Regions from separate parts of the Micromonospora humidisoli genome, predicted to be linked through region 2. Evidence: riboswitches for the same ligand, from Rfam matches in the RefSeq annotation. Region 2 holds a riboswitch; the other holds the start of a gene.
The links. Region 2 has a riboswitch for S-adenosylmethionine ahead of thrC (threonine synthase). Riboswitches for the same ligand answer to the same signal wherever they lie in the genome.
Positions count from the first base shown of each region.

Region 1: another riboswitch for S-adenosylmethionine. It lies ahead of JQN84_RS20590 (ABC transporter substrate-binding protein); the one in region 2 lies ahead of thrC (threonine synthase).

Region 1 covers NZ_JAFEUO010000005.1:438,467-444,890, forward strand. Annotated here, with positions in the region: gene JQN84_RS20570 (GAF and ANTAR domain-containing protein) at 1-374, opposite strand, end outside; gene JQN84_RS20575 (RNA 2'-phosphotransferase) at 552-1,088, opposite strand; gene JQN84_RS20580 (SDR family oxidoreductase) at 1,163-2,011, opposite strand; gene JQN84_RS20585 (winged helix-turn-helix transcriptional regulator) at 2,132-2,527, shown strand; SAM riboswitch class IV at 2,595-2,707, shown strand; gene JQN84_RS20590 (ABC transporter substrate-binding protein) at 2,980-3,876, shown strand; gene JQN84_RS20595 (amino acid ABC transporter permease) at 3,916-4,713, shown strand; gene JQN84_RS20600 (amino acid ABC transporter ATP-binding protein) at 4,710-5,459, shown strand; gene tatC (twin-arginine translocase subunit TatC) at 5,528-6,424, opposite strand, start outside.
Region 2 covers NZ_JAFEUO010000002.1:270,544-276,967, forward strand. Annotated here, with positions in the region: gene JQN84_RS06605 (ABC transporter permease) at 1-61, shown strand, start outside; gene JQN84_RS06610 (hypothetical protein) at 223-1,983, opposite strand; gene JQN84_RS06615 (DoxX family protein) at 2,962-3,411, shown strand; gene JQN84_RS06620 (hypothetical protein) at 3,460-4,203, opposite strand; SAM riboswitch class I at 4,480-4,615, shown strand; gene thrC (threonine synthase) at 4,624-5,910, shown strand; gene JQN84_RS31240 (GNAT family N-acetyltransferase) at 6,228-6,424, shown strand, end outside.

The sequences.
Region 1 (6,424 bases), on a different contig from region 2:
TGGATCGGCAGGCCGATCGCGACCACGCTGCCGACGCCGGCGTCGACGGCCCGCGTCGCCCAGCCCGGCCAGCGTTCCTCGGTGCCGGTGTCGGACACGACGAGGGTGTCGCCGGTGACCGAGGCGTCCAGGCACGGCCCGTGGCCCTGCCGGTACTGCCACTCGTCGAGCCGCAGCGCGTTGTCGCCGGTGACGGCGACGCTCTGCGGGCTGCCGCCGCGCAGCAGGGTCACCGACGCCTCGGACACCCCGCGTAGGCTGCGGCAGGCCAGGTCGGCGATCATCCCCAGCACCTCGTCCACCCCCACCTCGTCGAGGCGGATCCGACCGAGTCGGGTCAGGGCGTCGTGCGGGGAGAGCGGGGGCGCTGCCATCACGCGACTCCTTTCCGGCGGACGTCCCCACGCCGCGGTGGCGGGGACGCGTGGCGCGTCGGCCCCCGGCCCGACGGTGGGCCCGGCGCACCGGGGTGCGCGACAATCCGCACCATACCCGCACCTGGAGCCGGCCGCCTCCGCACGAACCACTGGCCGGTGACCCGCAGGGGCCGGTCAGGCCAGGTAGGTGGGCGGCACCGCGTCGGTGAGCCACACGCCGTTGGCGCTGCGGTAGAAGGTGTGGCCGTCGCGGGCCATGGCCGCCGCGTCGACGGTCAGCACCACCACCGCACCACCCCGGCGGGCCCCGACCCGCCGGGCCGTCGACACGTCCGGCGACAGGTGTACGTGGTGCCGTGCGCCCCGGTTGAGCCCGGTGGCCCGGATCGAGTCGAGGGCCGCGGCCCCGGTGCCGTGGTAGAGGCGGGCGGGTGGCGGCTGCCCGGTCAGCCCCAGATCGACCGGGTAGGAGTGGCCCTGGCTGGCCCGGATGCGGTCCACCCCGTCGGCGTCCCGGGTCACCGCGAACCGTTGCTTGTCGTTGTCGGCGACCACGGCGTCGAGGGTGGACCTGTCGATCCGCAGGGCGGCCAGCAGGTCGGTGACGGCCACCCACCCGCCCGGGTCGGGAGCGAGTCCGAACCGGGCGGGTCGGTGGCGCAGGGCCAGTGCGATCCGTTTGCTGGTCCGCACCAGCGTGTGGTGATCCATGTCGAGCATTGTCGGGCCGGTGGCGGGCCCGCTCCACCGGTTATCCGGTGCCGTGCCCGCCCGTCGCCGCCGGGTCAGCCGGCGACGCGCAGCGCCTCGGCGAGGGTGGTGGGCCGGCGACCGAGCAGCTTCTCCAGGTGCTCCACCGGCACGTACAACGCCCCGTGGGCGATGCCCCGGTCGGCGTCGGCCAGGGTGGCGGCGTACGGCTCGGGCAGCCCGGCGGAGACGAGCACCTCGGTGTACGCCGGCACCGGCAGGTCGGTGTAGCGGACGTCGTGTCCACTCTGGCGGGACACCTCGGCGGCCAGTTCGGTCATGGTGAACGCCTCGCCGCCCAGTTCGTAGACCTGACCGGCGTGCCCCTCGGTGGTGAGCACCACGGCGGCGGCCTCGGCGTAGTCGGCCCGGGTGGCGGCGCTGACCCGGCCGTCGCCGGCCGACCCGGCGACCCCGTGGGCCAGGTAGTTGGCCAGCTGACCTGTGTAGTTCTCCAGGTACCAGCTGTTGCGCAGCAGCACGTACGGCAGCCCGGAGGCGCGAAGTTCCTCCTCGGTGGCCCGGTGTTCGGTGGCCAGCAGCAGGTCGGAGGTGTCGGCGTGGGCGATGCTGGTGTAGACGACCAGACCGACGCCGGCCTGTCGGGCGGCCTCGATCACGTTGTGGTGCTGGGGCACCCGCTGGCCGACCTCACTGCCGGAGACGAACATCAGCTTCTCGGCGTCGGTGAAGGCGGCGCGCAGCGAGTCGGGGTCGGTGTAGTCGGCCGCCCGGACCACGACACCCCGGTCGGCGAGGTCGGCGAGCCGGTCCACGGTGCGGCCGAGGGCCACGATCTGCCCGGCAGGTACGCCCCGACGCAGCAGGGATTCGACGATCAGGCGACCCAGGTGGCCGGTGGCTCCGGTGACGACGACGGACATGGCGCTCTCCTTCGGATGACGTGTTCTTGTCGTACTGGCCAACACGCAGGTGGGAGCCGATACTTCCCGACGGAGAGTAGGCACCTTGAAGTTTGTGACGCACTGATGGAGAGTAAGGGGATGCGACCCGACCCGTTCCAACGCGACTGCGGCAGCCGGCAGGTCATCGACCGGATCGGCGACCGGTGGAGCGTGCTCGTCGTGCTCACCCTCGCCGACGGCGAGCGGCGCTACGGCGAACTCGCCGAGCACATCGACGGGATCAGCCAGAAGATGCTCACCCAGACCCTGCGCGGGCTGGAACGCGACGGCCTGGTCACCCGCACCGTGCACGCCAGCGTCCCGCCCCGGGTCGACTACGCCCTCACCGACCTGGGCCACAGCCTGCTCGACCTGGTCTCCGGCCTGGAAGCCTGGGCCACCACCCACCTCGCCGACGTGCAGGCCGCCCGGGTCCGCTACGACGCCGAGGTCCTGCGCCGCCCGCCGGCCACCACGCGACCCGCCCGACGGTAAGGGGCGGACGTGAGGGCCGTCATAACGGGTGGACGACCGGCGGGGCGCTGCTGCTAGATTTCGGGCAGGTCATGAGCGCCAGCGTCAAGCCCCGGCTCGCTGGCCGGCAACCCTCCGCCACGGTGGGGTGCTCCGGGTGAGGACCAGGCACCGGTGAACGGCCCGGTGCAAGCGTGGCCTGGTCACCCAGGTCGACACCGATCAGGGAGAACCCGTGTCGAACCATTCACCCGCCCCGCCCGGCGACGGCGTCACCGTCGTGACCCGACCCGGCGTCCGGTCCGTCGGCGTACGGCTGGTCAGGCGGCGACACGTCGACCTCATGCGGGTACACAGCGACTCCTGTCGCCGCTAGTCGAACCCCTCTTCCCGTGACACCTCAGCGGGATGCCCGGTGGGCATCCCGTCGGCGGCGCGCGTCCGCCGCCGCCCGACCACCTCCGGAGACACCCGTGCGATTCCTTCCTGCCCTGCCCACCCCCCGACTGCTCCGCGCCACCTGGACGCGGGTCGCCGCGCTCGGCGTCGCCGCCCTGCTCGCCGGCACCGCGCTGACCGCCTGCGGCGGCGACTCCGAGTCGGCCGACAACCCGTACGGCCTGCTCCAGCCGGGGGTGCTGCGCGCCGGCACGCTCACCGACGCCCCACCGAACGTCTACCTCAAGGACGGCAGGTTCACCGGCTTCGACAACGACCTGCTCGTCGCCGTCGCCGGCAAGGTCGGGCTGACGGTCGAGTTCGTCGGCACCGACTTCTCGGCGCTGCTCTCCCAGGTCAACAACCGCAAGTTCGACGTCGGCAGCTCCTCGATCACCGTCACCGAGGCCCGCCGCAAGACCGTCGACTTCGGCAACGGGTACGACTTCGGCTACTTCGGCCTGGACGTGCCGGCCGGCTCCCCGCTCACCGGCTTCGACCAGCTCGCCGGCAAGCGGGTGGTGGTCGTGCAGGGCACCGTGCAGGACGACTACGCCACCTCGCGCAAGCTCGACCCGGTGCGGGTGCCCGACTACAACGGGGCGATCAACCAGCTCAAGGCCGGCACCGCCGACGCCTGGATCGCCCCCGCCGAGATCGGCGAGAAGTCCGCCGCCGACAGCAACGGCAAGATCACGGTGGCGGCCACCGAACTGAGCCCGGCCCCCACCGCGTACGCCGTCGCGAAGGGCAACGACGCGCTGCGCGAGGCGCTGGACAAGGGCCTCGACGAGGTCATCGCCGACGGCACCTGGACCCGGCTCCAGCAGCAGTACTACCCGGGTCGGCCGATCCCGGCCGGCTTCACCCCCGGCAGCGGCGACGTCACCGCCCCGGGCGCGGCGGCACCGTCGGCGTCGGCCACCTCCTGACGGTACGACCAGACCAGCGAGCGGGGCGGTAGGAGAACGATGGATCCGTTGAGCACCCTGTGGGAGACGTTCTTCGACGGGGAGTCCATGCGCGAGGCGCTGCCCGAGATGCTGACCGTCGGGCTGCCCAACACGTTGATCCTGGCGGTCTCCGCCGCCCTGCTCGGCTCGGTGCTGGGCATGGCGCTGGCCGTGGCGGGCATCTCCCGCACCCGCTGGTTGCGGTGGCCGGCCCGGGTCTACACCGACGTGTTCCGGGGCCTGCCGGCCGCCGCCACCATCCTGCTGATCGGCGTCGGCCTGGCCCCGCTCGGCATGCAGGTGTGGGGGCCCAACCCGTACCCGCTGGGCATCCTCGCGCTGTCGCTGATCGCCGCCGCGTACATCGGGGAGATCTTCCGCTCCGGCATCCAGAGCGTGGAGGCGGCGCAGCTGGAAGGGGCCCGCGCGCTCGGCTTCTCCTGGGGTGAGGCGATGCGCCTGGTCATCGTCCCGCAGGGGGTACGCCGGGTGCTGCCGGCCTGGGTCAACCAGCTGATCGCGTTGATCAAGGACTCCAGCCTGGTCTACTTCCTCGGCCTGCTGGCCAGCCAGCGGGAACTGTTCCGGATCGGGCAGGACTACGCCGCCAACACCGGCAACCAGTCGGCGCTGCTGCTGGCCGGACTGTGCTACCTGGCGTTGACCGTGCCGCTTACCCACGCGGTCAACGCCATCGACCGGAGGCTGCGCCAGGGCCGGGCGGTCACCGTCGACCCCGACGACGACGGCGGGCTGGCCCTGGCCGGCGAGACCGCCCTACCGCAACCGCGTCCCACCCGGGAGGACCCCCGATGACCGCCGGCACCGCGACCACCACCCCGGTCAGCCTCGCCGTCCGCGACGTGCACCTGGCCTTCGGGGCGAACCGGGTGCTGCGCGGCGTCGACCTGGACGTCGCCCGGGGCGCGACGGCGTGCGTCATCGGCCCGTCCGGCTCCGGCAAGTCCACCCTGCTACGCACCGTCAACCGGCTGATCGAACCGGACGCCGGTGACGTCCTGCTCGACGGGCGCAGCGTGCTGCGCGACGACCCGGACGCCCTGCGGCAACGGGTCGGGATGGTCTTCCAGCAGTTCAACCTGTTCCCGCACATGACCGTGCTGCGCAACATCACCCTGGCGTTGCGCCGGCTCAAGAAGCTGCCCGAGGAGGAGGCGGTGGCGCTGGCCCGTTCGCAGTTGGCGCTGGTCGGCCTCGCCGCCAAGGCCGATTCCCGGCCCGCCCACCTCTCCGGCGGGCAGCAGCAGCGGGTCGCGATCGCCCGGGCGTTGGCCCTGCAACCTGAGGTGATGCTCTTCGACGAGGCCACCTCGGCGCTCGATCCCGAGCTGGTCAAGGGGGTGCTCGGGGTGATGGCCGAGCTGGCCGCCGGGGGCATGACGATGGTGGTGGTCACCCACGAGATGGGCTTCGCCCGCTCGGTCGCCGACACCGTCGCCTTCATGGACCACGGTGTCGTGCTAGAGGCCGGCGCACCGGAGGCGGTCTTCGAGGCACCGCAGCACCCCCGGCTGCGCCGCTTCCTGTCCCAGGTGCTCTGAGCCCCCGGACGGGCGACGCCGCCCCCGGCAGGCGGGAGCGGCGTCGGACGGTGCGGATGACCCGGCGGTCAGGTCATGTCGTCGTAGCGGCGGTCGATCGGCCTGGGCGGGGCCACCGGCTCGGAGGCGTGCACCGGCTCGGACAACGCCAGTTCCGGCGTGGCCACCACCGGGTCGTCGTCCAACTCCAGCGGCGACACCTCGTCGTCACTCAACCCCGCGTAGGAGCCGTCGCGCCGCTTCCTGCGCCGGTCGTTGATGAACGCCACCCCGACCGCGACGAAGTACAGCAGCGACAGCGAGAGGGCCAGCAGCGTCATGCCGAACGGACCCGGATCCGGAGTGGCGATCGCGGCGAACGCGAAGCAGATGAAGATGACCGCCCGCCACCAGCTCAGCAGGCGCTTCGCGCTCGCCACGCCGGTGAAGTTGAGCATCAACAGGATCAGTGGGAACTCGAACGCCACCCCGAACAGCAGGATCATGTTCGTGACGAACGAGATGTAGCGGGTCACCTCGAGCTGGGTGGACAGCCCGGTGACACCGGACTCCATCAGGAACGCGAGGCCCTTGTCCACCACCAGGTAGGCCAGGACCGCCCCGGCGGCGAACAGCGGCGCCGCGATCGACACGAAGACGTACGCCCACTTGCGTTCGTGCCGGTGCAGGCCGGGCGCGATGAACGCCCACAGCTGGTAGAGCCAGACCGGGGCACCGACGATCAGGCCGATCCAGAGCGCCAGCTTCAGCTTGAGGATGAAGCCGTCCGCCGGTGACAGTTGGAGGAACTGCTGACACTCGCCCGCCGCGTCGAGGGCACCGGGCAGCTGGCAGTACGGCTCCTTGAGCAGATTGAACGCGGGCTGCGCGAGCCAGAAGCCCACGATCAGCCCCACCACGATCGCCAGCGAGGCGCGGAACAGCCGGTTCCGCAGCTCGCGGACGTGCTCCATCAGGGTCATGGA
Region 2 (6,424 bases):
GCTCTACCCGGCGATCCGGGCCAGCCGGCTCTCGCCCACCGAGGCCCTCGCCACCCCGTGACGGCCCCGGGCCCGCCCGGCGGCACCTCGCCCGGTGGGCGACGTGCCGCCGGGTGACCCCCGATCCGCGCGCCACACCCGTGCGGGCAGGTGGCGTGCGGGCGGTGCGGCCCGGCGGCCGGTGGAACCCCGGGCCGCCGGGCCACGGTCAGCCGGCCGGCGTCACCGGCGGCTGACCCGGATCAGCTCCCAACCCCCCTTGGGGACGCCGGGCGTCGGGTCGGTACGCAGGTTCATCGGGTTCGCCATCCCGACGTAGAGCGTGGTCCCGTCCACGATCATCGTGCGTACCCCCTGGTTGAGCGGGTTGCCGAAGCCTCCGGTGTCGACCGCGCGGGCGGGTTGGTCCGACCCGTCGAACGCCCAGAGGTCCGAGCCGAAGGTGGGCGGGGTGGTGGTGGCACCGGCCGGCGGCGTCGGCATCTGCCCCTCCAGCGAGATGTAGGCGAAGTCCATGGTGCCGATGTAGAGCCGGCCGCCGGCCACCGCCATCTTCCAGGCGTACAGGTTGAACGGGTCGCCGAAGCCGGAACCGCCGTAGACCGGGGTCACGCCGGTGGGTGCCGGCGCCCAGGCGCCCACGCCGTTGTTCGCGGCCGGGTCGAAGGCCGGCAGCGTCGACTCGCCGTAGAGCGTCTCGATCCGTTCGTGGGCTCCGCCGAGGTTCTGGCCCCGGAAGACGGCGAACGCCCGCTGGGTGTTCTGCACGGTGGCCTGGAGCTGCGCCGGGGTGCGCGGCGGGTACACCGAGACGTGCAGGGCGGTCGCCTGCAGCGGCACGTGCATGGTGCCCCAGTAGAGCTGGCCGCCGAAGGAGGCGAGCCCACCGAGGGCGTACGCCCGGCGGACCACCGGGTCCGGCTCGTACTCGGCGGCCGACCAGACCTGCGTCCAGTTTCCGGCGTCCTCCGGGTTGAGGCCGGGGGTGCCGACGGCGAGCAGCGGGCTCCGCCAGATGCTGGCCAGGTCGTTGACGTCCTCGGCCGGGGGTGCGAGTGGGGTGCCGCTGTCGCCGGGGGCGGTGGCCACCGTGCTGACCGGGGACGGCGCGACGGAGCCCTCGACGACCGCCTTCGGCCAGGTGGAGACGTAGAGCCGGCCCTGGTGTTCGGTCAGGTCGGCGACCTGGGTGGGCAGGTCGGCGACCTCGGTGAAGCTGAACGGGGTGGTGCGGTCGCCGGTCCAGCGCAGCACCTTGCCCGCCTCGCCGCCGTTGATGCCCACGCCGACCCCGGCGTAGAGCACACCGGCGGCGACCACCCAGTGCCTGATGTTCTCGTACGCGGAGAGGTTGGTCGAGCCGAGGTACCGGCCGGTGATGCCGTCGAAGGCGAACACGTTCACCCCGCCGAGCACGCTGGGGCCGGCGAGCAGTACGACGCCCTGGTGGGCGGCGGCGCTGCGCAGCCCGGCCGTGGTGTTCAACAGGTTGGCGTCCGCCGGGGAGGCCGACGTGATGTCGGCGGTGCGCTCGGTGAGCCGTTCGGTGGCCAGGTCGTAGGTGTAGACCTCGGGTGCGCGGTGGTCGCCGAGGGTGGCCGGCCAGGCCGGATTGTTCCGGGCCGGCTGGCTCTGGTTGAACTCGCAGACGTAGTCGTCGTTGAGGATCGGTTCCCGGACCTGGTAGCCCTTGGGCTTGAGGCAGAGCACGTTCGCTCCGGTGCCGAACCAGAGCCGGCGGCCGGCCTGGGCGAGCCCCCAGACGTACGACTGGTTGACCTTGGGTTGTCCCTCGGCGCAGGGCGGCCCCGGAGGGTAGTCGACCCCGACACCGGCGAAACACTCGTCGGCGGCGGCCTTGGCGAGCAGCCGTATCGATTCGGACGGGGTGTCGGCGCTGGCCGGGGTGGCGAGAACGGGTAGCAGAATCAGCGTGCCGAATGCGGCCAGAAGTCGTGACGGCAGGAGTGGTCGACGTCGCACGGTGGTCCTCTCCGTGAATGCTGGTCGAGGTGGCGTCAGCCGGGACGGGGAGTGGGCAGACCGCTCTCGACCAGGGGGAATGGATAATCGACGTGACGCGCGGAATCGCAGCACCGGTCGCCCGGGGTGCCTCGTACGACGGAAATAGGAAATTGCCGACACGGGCATCACGGGCCGATGGGTGTGGTGTGGACGGCTGATGAACAGGGGGATGGGTCCGCAGTTCCGGGCGTAACGTGGTGACGAGGCTAACGTATTACGTAGGTCGATGTCGTGGTACTGGTTGTTAAGGATTATTGAACTGCCCGGGGGATCGGCCGGGGCGCTGGGTGGCGGCTCGGAGGTGCCGCAGTATGCCCGGGGGTGGCGTCGCGGAAATTGCTGATGGGTCCGGCTTTCGGGGTTTCCCGGGAATATCGCGCCAACCGGTTGCTGTCGTCCGAAGCCGGCGCACGGGCCGGGGCGGACGGTCCCGGGTGTCGGCCGCCGCCGGGGTGGCCGGCTCGCTCCACGCCTGTCGGCGCGCTCAGTGAACGTGCACGTCGCACGGTGTGGTGCGGGAGTGTCGGCCGGGAGTGTCGGTCGGGGAGCCGCGCCGGCTGCGTCGCGGCGGGAGGTGGTGGTCGGGGTCGGATGGTCCCACCGCCCGTTGGACGATGCGCCCGCCACGGGTCACGCGAATTGTGCGCATATTCATTTACCATAAACGGGGGGTATGAACTTGATGACAGTTAATTAATAGTTAACAATCATTATGTTCCGTGCCGCGCCGACGGCCCCGCGGGTGGTCGGCGCGGGGTGTGGGGGCGGGGTGGGGGTCGGTCGGTCGGCCGGCGTCGGCCGGCGGGCGGTGACCCGGGGTGCGGAAGGTGGGGTATTGTCTCGCGACGGGATCTTCCCAGTAACAAAGAATTTATCGATTTAAGTGCTTCGATGCCTCATCATGGGTGGGAAGTAATCCCTTCCATGGAGGTTCCCATGAACGTCTCTCGGCTCGGCGGGCCGACCCTGTCCCTGTACCGCATCGTCATCGGCCTGCTGTTCATGCTGCACGGCCTGTCGTCGGTCTTCGGGTTGTTCGGCGGCAACCCGATGACCGGCAAGGCCGTCCCGCTCGGCACCTGGCCGGGCTGGTGGGCCGCGCTGATCCAGCTGGTCTGCGGCGCACTCGTGCTCGCCGGTCTGTTCACCCGGCCCGCGGCGCTGCTCGCGTCCGGCTCGATGGCGTACGCCTACTTCGTGGTGCACCAGCCCGAAGGGCTGCTGCCGATGCGCAACGGTGGGGAACTGTCCGCGCTGTTCTGCTGGTCGTTCCTGCTGATCGCGGTGCTTGGCCCGGGTTCCTGGGCGCTCGACACGCTGCTCGGCGGCCGGCGTTCCGACGCCCCGGCGACCCCGGCGTCCGAGCCCAGCTCGGTGCCGGTCTGACCCACCGATCCGGGTCGCCGGGGCAGGTGGCCCCGGCGACCCGTCCGGTCAGGGGTTGTAGGGGGCGTCGGAGTGGCTCACCTCGGTGAGCGTGCTGCCGGAGAGCTTGTAGACCGACGTGCGCCTGATGTCCAGTTCGGCCATGCCCCGGCTGGGGCTGCGGGTCAACCAGACGACGGTGGCCCGCCGCCCGGCCACACTGATCGACACGACCGGGGTCCGGTCGCCGAGGTCGGTCAGCGCCCGGAACACCGGCAGGCCGCCGCTGTTGCGCCACACCGCGACGGTGTAGAAGGTGCCGCTGCCCCCGGAGTTGACCGAGACCACACCGACCGCGTCGTCCGCGCCGTCGCCGTCGAGGTCGCCGATGCCGCAGGGCTTCTGGAGCGTCACGGTCGCGCCGTCCTCGCCCGACCACTGCCCCTCGGTCAACGGCAGGTAGTCCGGGTAGCCGTTGTAGGGCGTCTTGCTGCTGCCGAGCTTGGCGCCCGCCAGGTGGGCGCAGGTCAACGGAGCCTTGACCACAGGTGCCGGGGCGGTGGTGGTGGTCGCCGGGGCGGTGCCGGAGGCGCTCTTCTGCTGCGGGGCCGGCTTGGCGCTGGTGGGCATCGGGTCGGGCGTGGTCGCGTTCAGCACCGAGGCGGTGGAGGGCTCGGTGGACGGGCTGACCGTGGGCGTCGCCGCCTCCGTCGGGCCCTGCTCACCCCCGCACGCGGTGAGCAGGCAGACCAGGGCGAGGCTGGTGAGGCTCAACGGGATCCGTCGCATGGCCGGGGGGTCCTCTCTCGACATCAGGTGACCGCACCGTACTGATCGATGGCAATATCGGTCATCGGCTCCACGGGCGGCCCGGGTCGGCCTGTCGGAGCGCGGTCAGGGGCCGACCGGGGGGCCGGCGTACGGCTTTCCCGGCCCGGTGCGTACGGCCGTGTTGAGCTGGAAACTTCCCCGAAACAAGGGTGCCGGCCGGGGTGCCCGGCCGAGGTCCGGCAGCGGGGTGGCTCACACCGTGGGAAGCCGGCTGGGCGAAGGCCGCGAAGCTGCCTAGACTCGGTCCCACAACTGCATACCTCATCCAGAGGGGCTGAGGGATACGGCCCGACGACGCCCCGGCAACCACCCCGCGCGCTCATCGCTGAGCGTCCGGCGGGGCAGGTGCCAATTCCGTCCCCGCCGCAGGGTGCGATGCGGGGAAAGATGAGAGGAATCGACATGACGTCGACGCTCGCCGCCCCCGGTATCGACACCACCGCCAGCCCCGCCCGCGCGCTGGTCTGCCGCGCCTGTTCCGCCCGCTACCCGCTCGCCGCGCAGCACGCCTGTCACGAGTGTTTCGGCCCGCTGGAGGTCGACTACGACACCGCCGCGCTGGCCCGCGTCACCCGGGAGCAGATCGAGGCCGGCCCGCAGAACATCTGGCGGTACGCCGCCCTCCTGCCCGCCGGCCAGGACCCGGCCACCCGGGTCACCCTCGACCCCGGGCTGACCCCGCTGGTGGCCGCGCCCAACCTCGCCGCCGAGCTGGGCATCAGCGCGCCGCTGTGGGTCAAGGACGACAGCGCCAACCCGACCCACTCGTTCAAGGACCGGGTGGTCTCGGTGGCACTCACCGCCGCGAAGGCGCTCGGCTTCGAGCGGTTCGCCTGCGCCTCGACCGGCAACCTGGCCAACTCGGTGGCCGCCCACGCGGCCCGCGCCGGTGCGCCCTCGGTGGTCTTCATCCCGGGCGACCTGGAGCAGGGCAAGGTGATCACCACCGCCGTCTACGGCGGCGACCTGGTCGCCATCGACGGCTCGTACGACGACGTGAACCGGCTCTGCGGTGAGCTGGTGGAGACCGACGAGTTCGAGGACACCGCCTTCGTCAACGTCAACGTCCGGCCCTACTACGCCGAGGGCTCCAAGACCCTCGGGTACGAGGTGGCCGAGCAGCTCGGCTGGCGGATCCCGGCCCAGGTGGTCATCCCGATGGCCTCCGGCGAACTGCTCACCAAGATCGACAAGGCGTTCACCGAGCTGGTCGAGATCGGCCTGGTCGAAGCGCCGGCCGGGGGCTGGAAGGTGTTCGGCGCCCAGTCGGCAGGTTGCAACCCGATCGCCGCCGCCCTGCACGCCGACACCGACACCATCACCCCGGTCCGGCCGACCGGCATCGCCAAGTCGCTCAACATCGGTGACCCCGCCGCCGGCCTGTACGCCCTGGAGGCGGTGCGGCGCACCGGCGGCTGGATGGAGTACGTCGACGACGACGAGATCCGCGCCGGCATCCGGCTGCTGGCCCGTACCACCGGGGTCTTCGCCGAGACGGCCGGCGGGGTGACCGTGGCGGTGCTGCGCAAGCTCGTCGAGTCCGGTCGGCTCGACCCGACCGCCGAGACGGTCGTCTTCAACACCGGCGAGGGCCTCAAGACCATCGACGCGGTCGCCGGTCAGGTCGGCCCCACCCACCGGATCAAGCCGTCCCTGCGGGCCGCCCGCGACGCCGGCCTGCTCGCCTGAACCCGGCGCGCCGCCCGCCCCCTGCGTGGTCGGCCCCGTGCGCGTGTCGATCATGGGCGCTGGGCGGCCCGAGTGGATCTCTGGGTGACCGGGTTTTCGCGGTGGGTGATGAAAACCCACCGGGAAGGACTTGACGGCAGGAACCGGGCGGCGGAAGATGCTCCGTGCGGGAGGGCTTTCGCCGGAGACTTTTCAAGTTCTTGCGACCCAACGCCGGAGGCGTTGTGCGAACGTCCCTCCCGACCAACGTGAACCGGGGGCCAGCGGAAATCCGCTGGCCCCCGATGTCGTCCACGGGAAAGACTCGCGGCGTGGCCCTGGACATCGCAACGATCGACCGGACCGATCAGCCCACCCTCGACGCGGCCTACCGGATCGCGGCCACGGTCGAGGCGACGGAATCGCCCGACCTGCCGCCGCTGTGCCGGCGACGCTTCGAGGCGGCGCTGTGGCACCCGATGCCCGGCATCGACACCAGGTGGTCGGTGGCCCGGCTCGACGGGGTGCCCGTCGG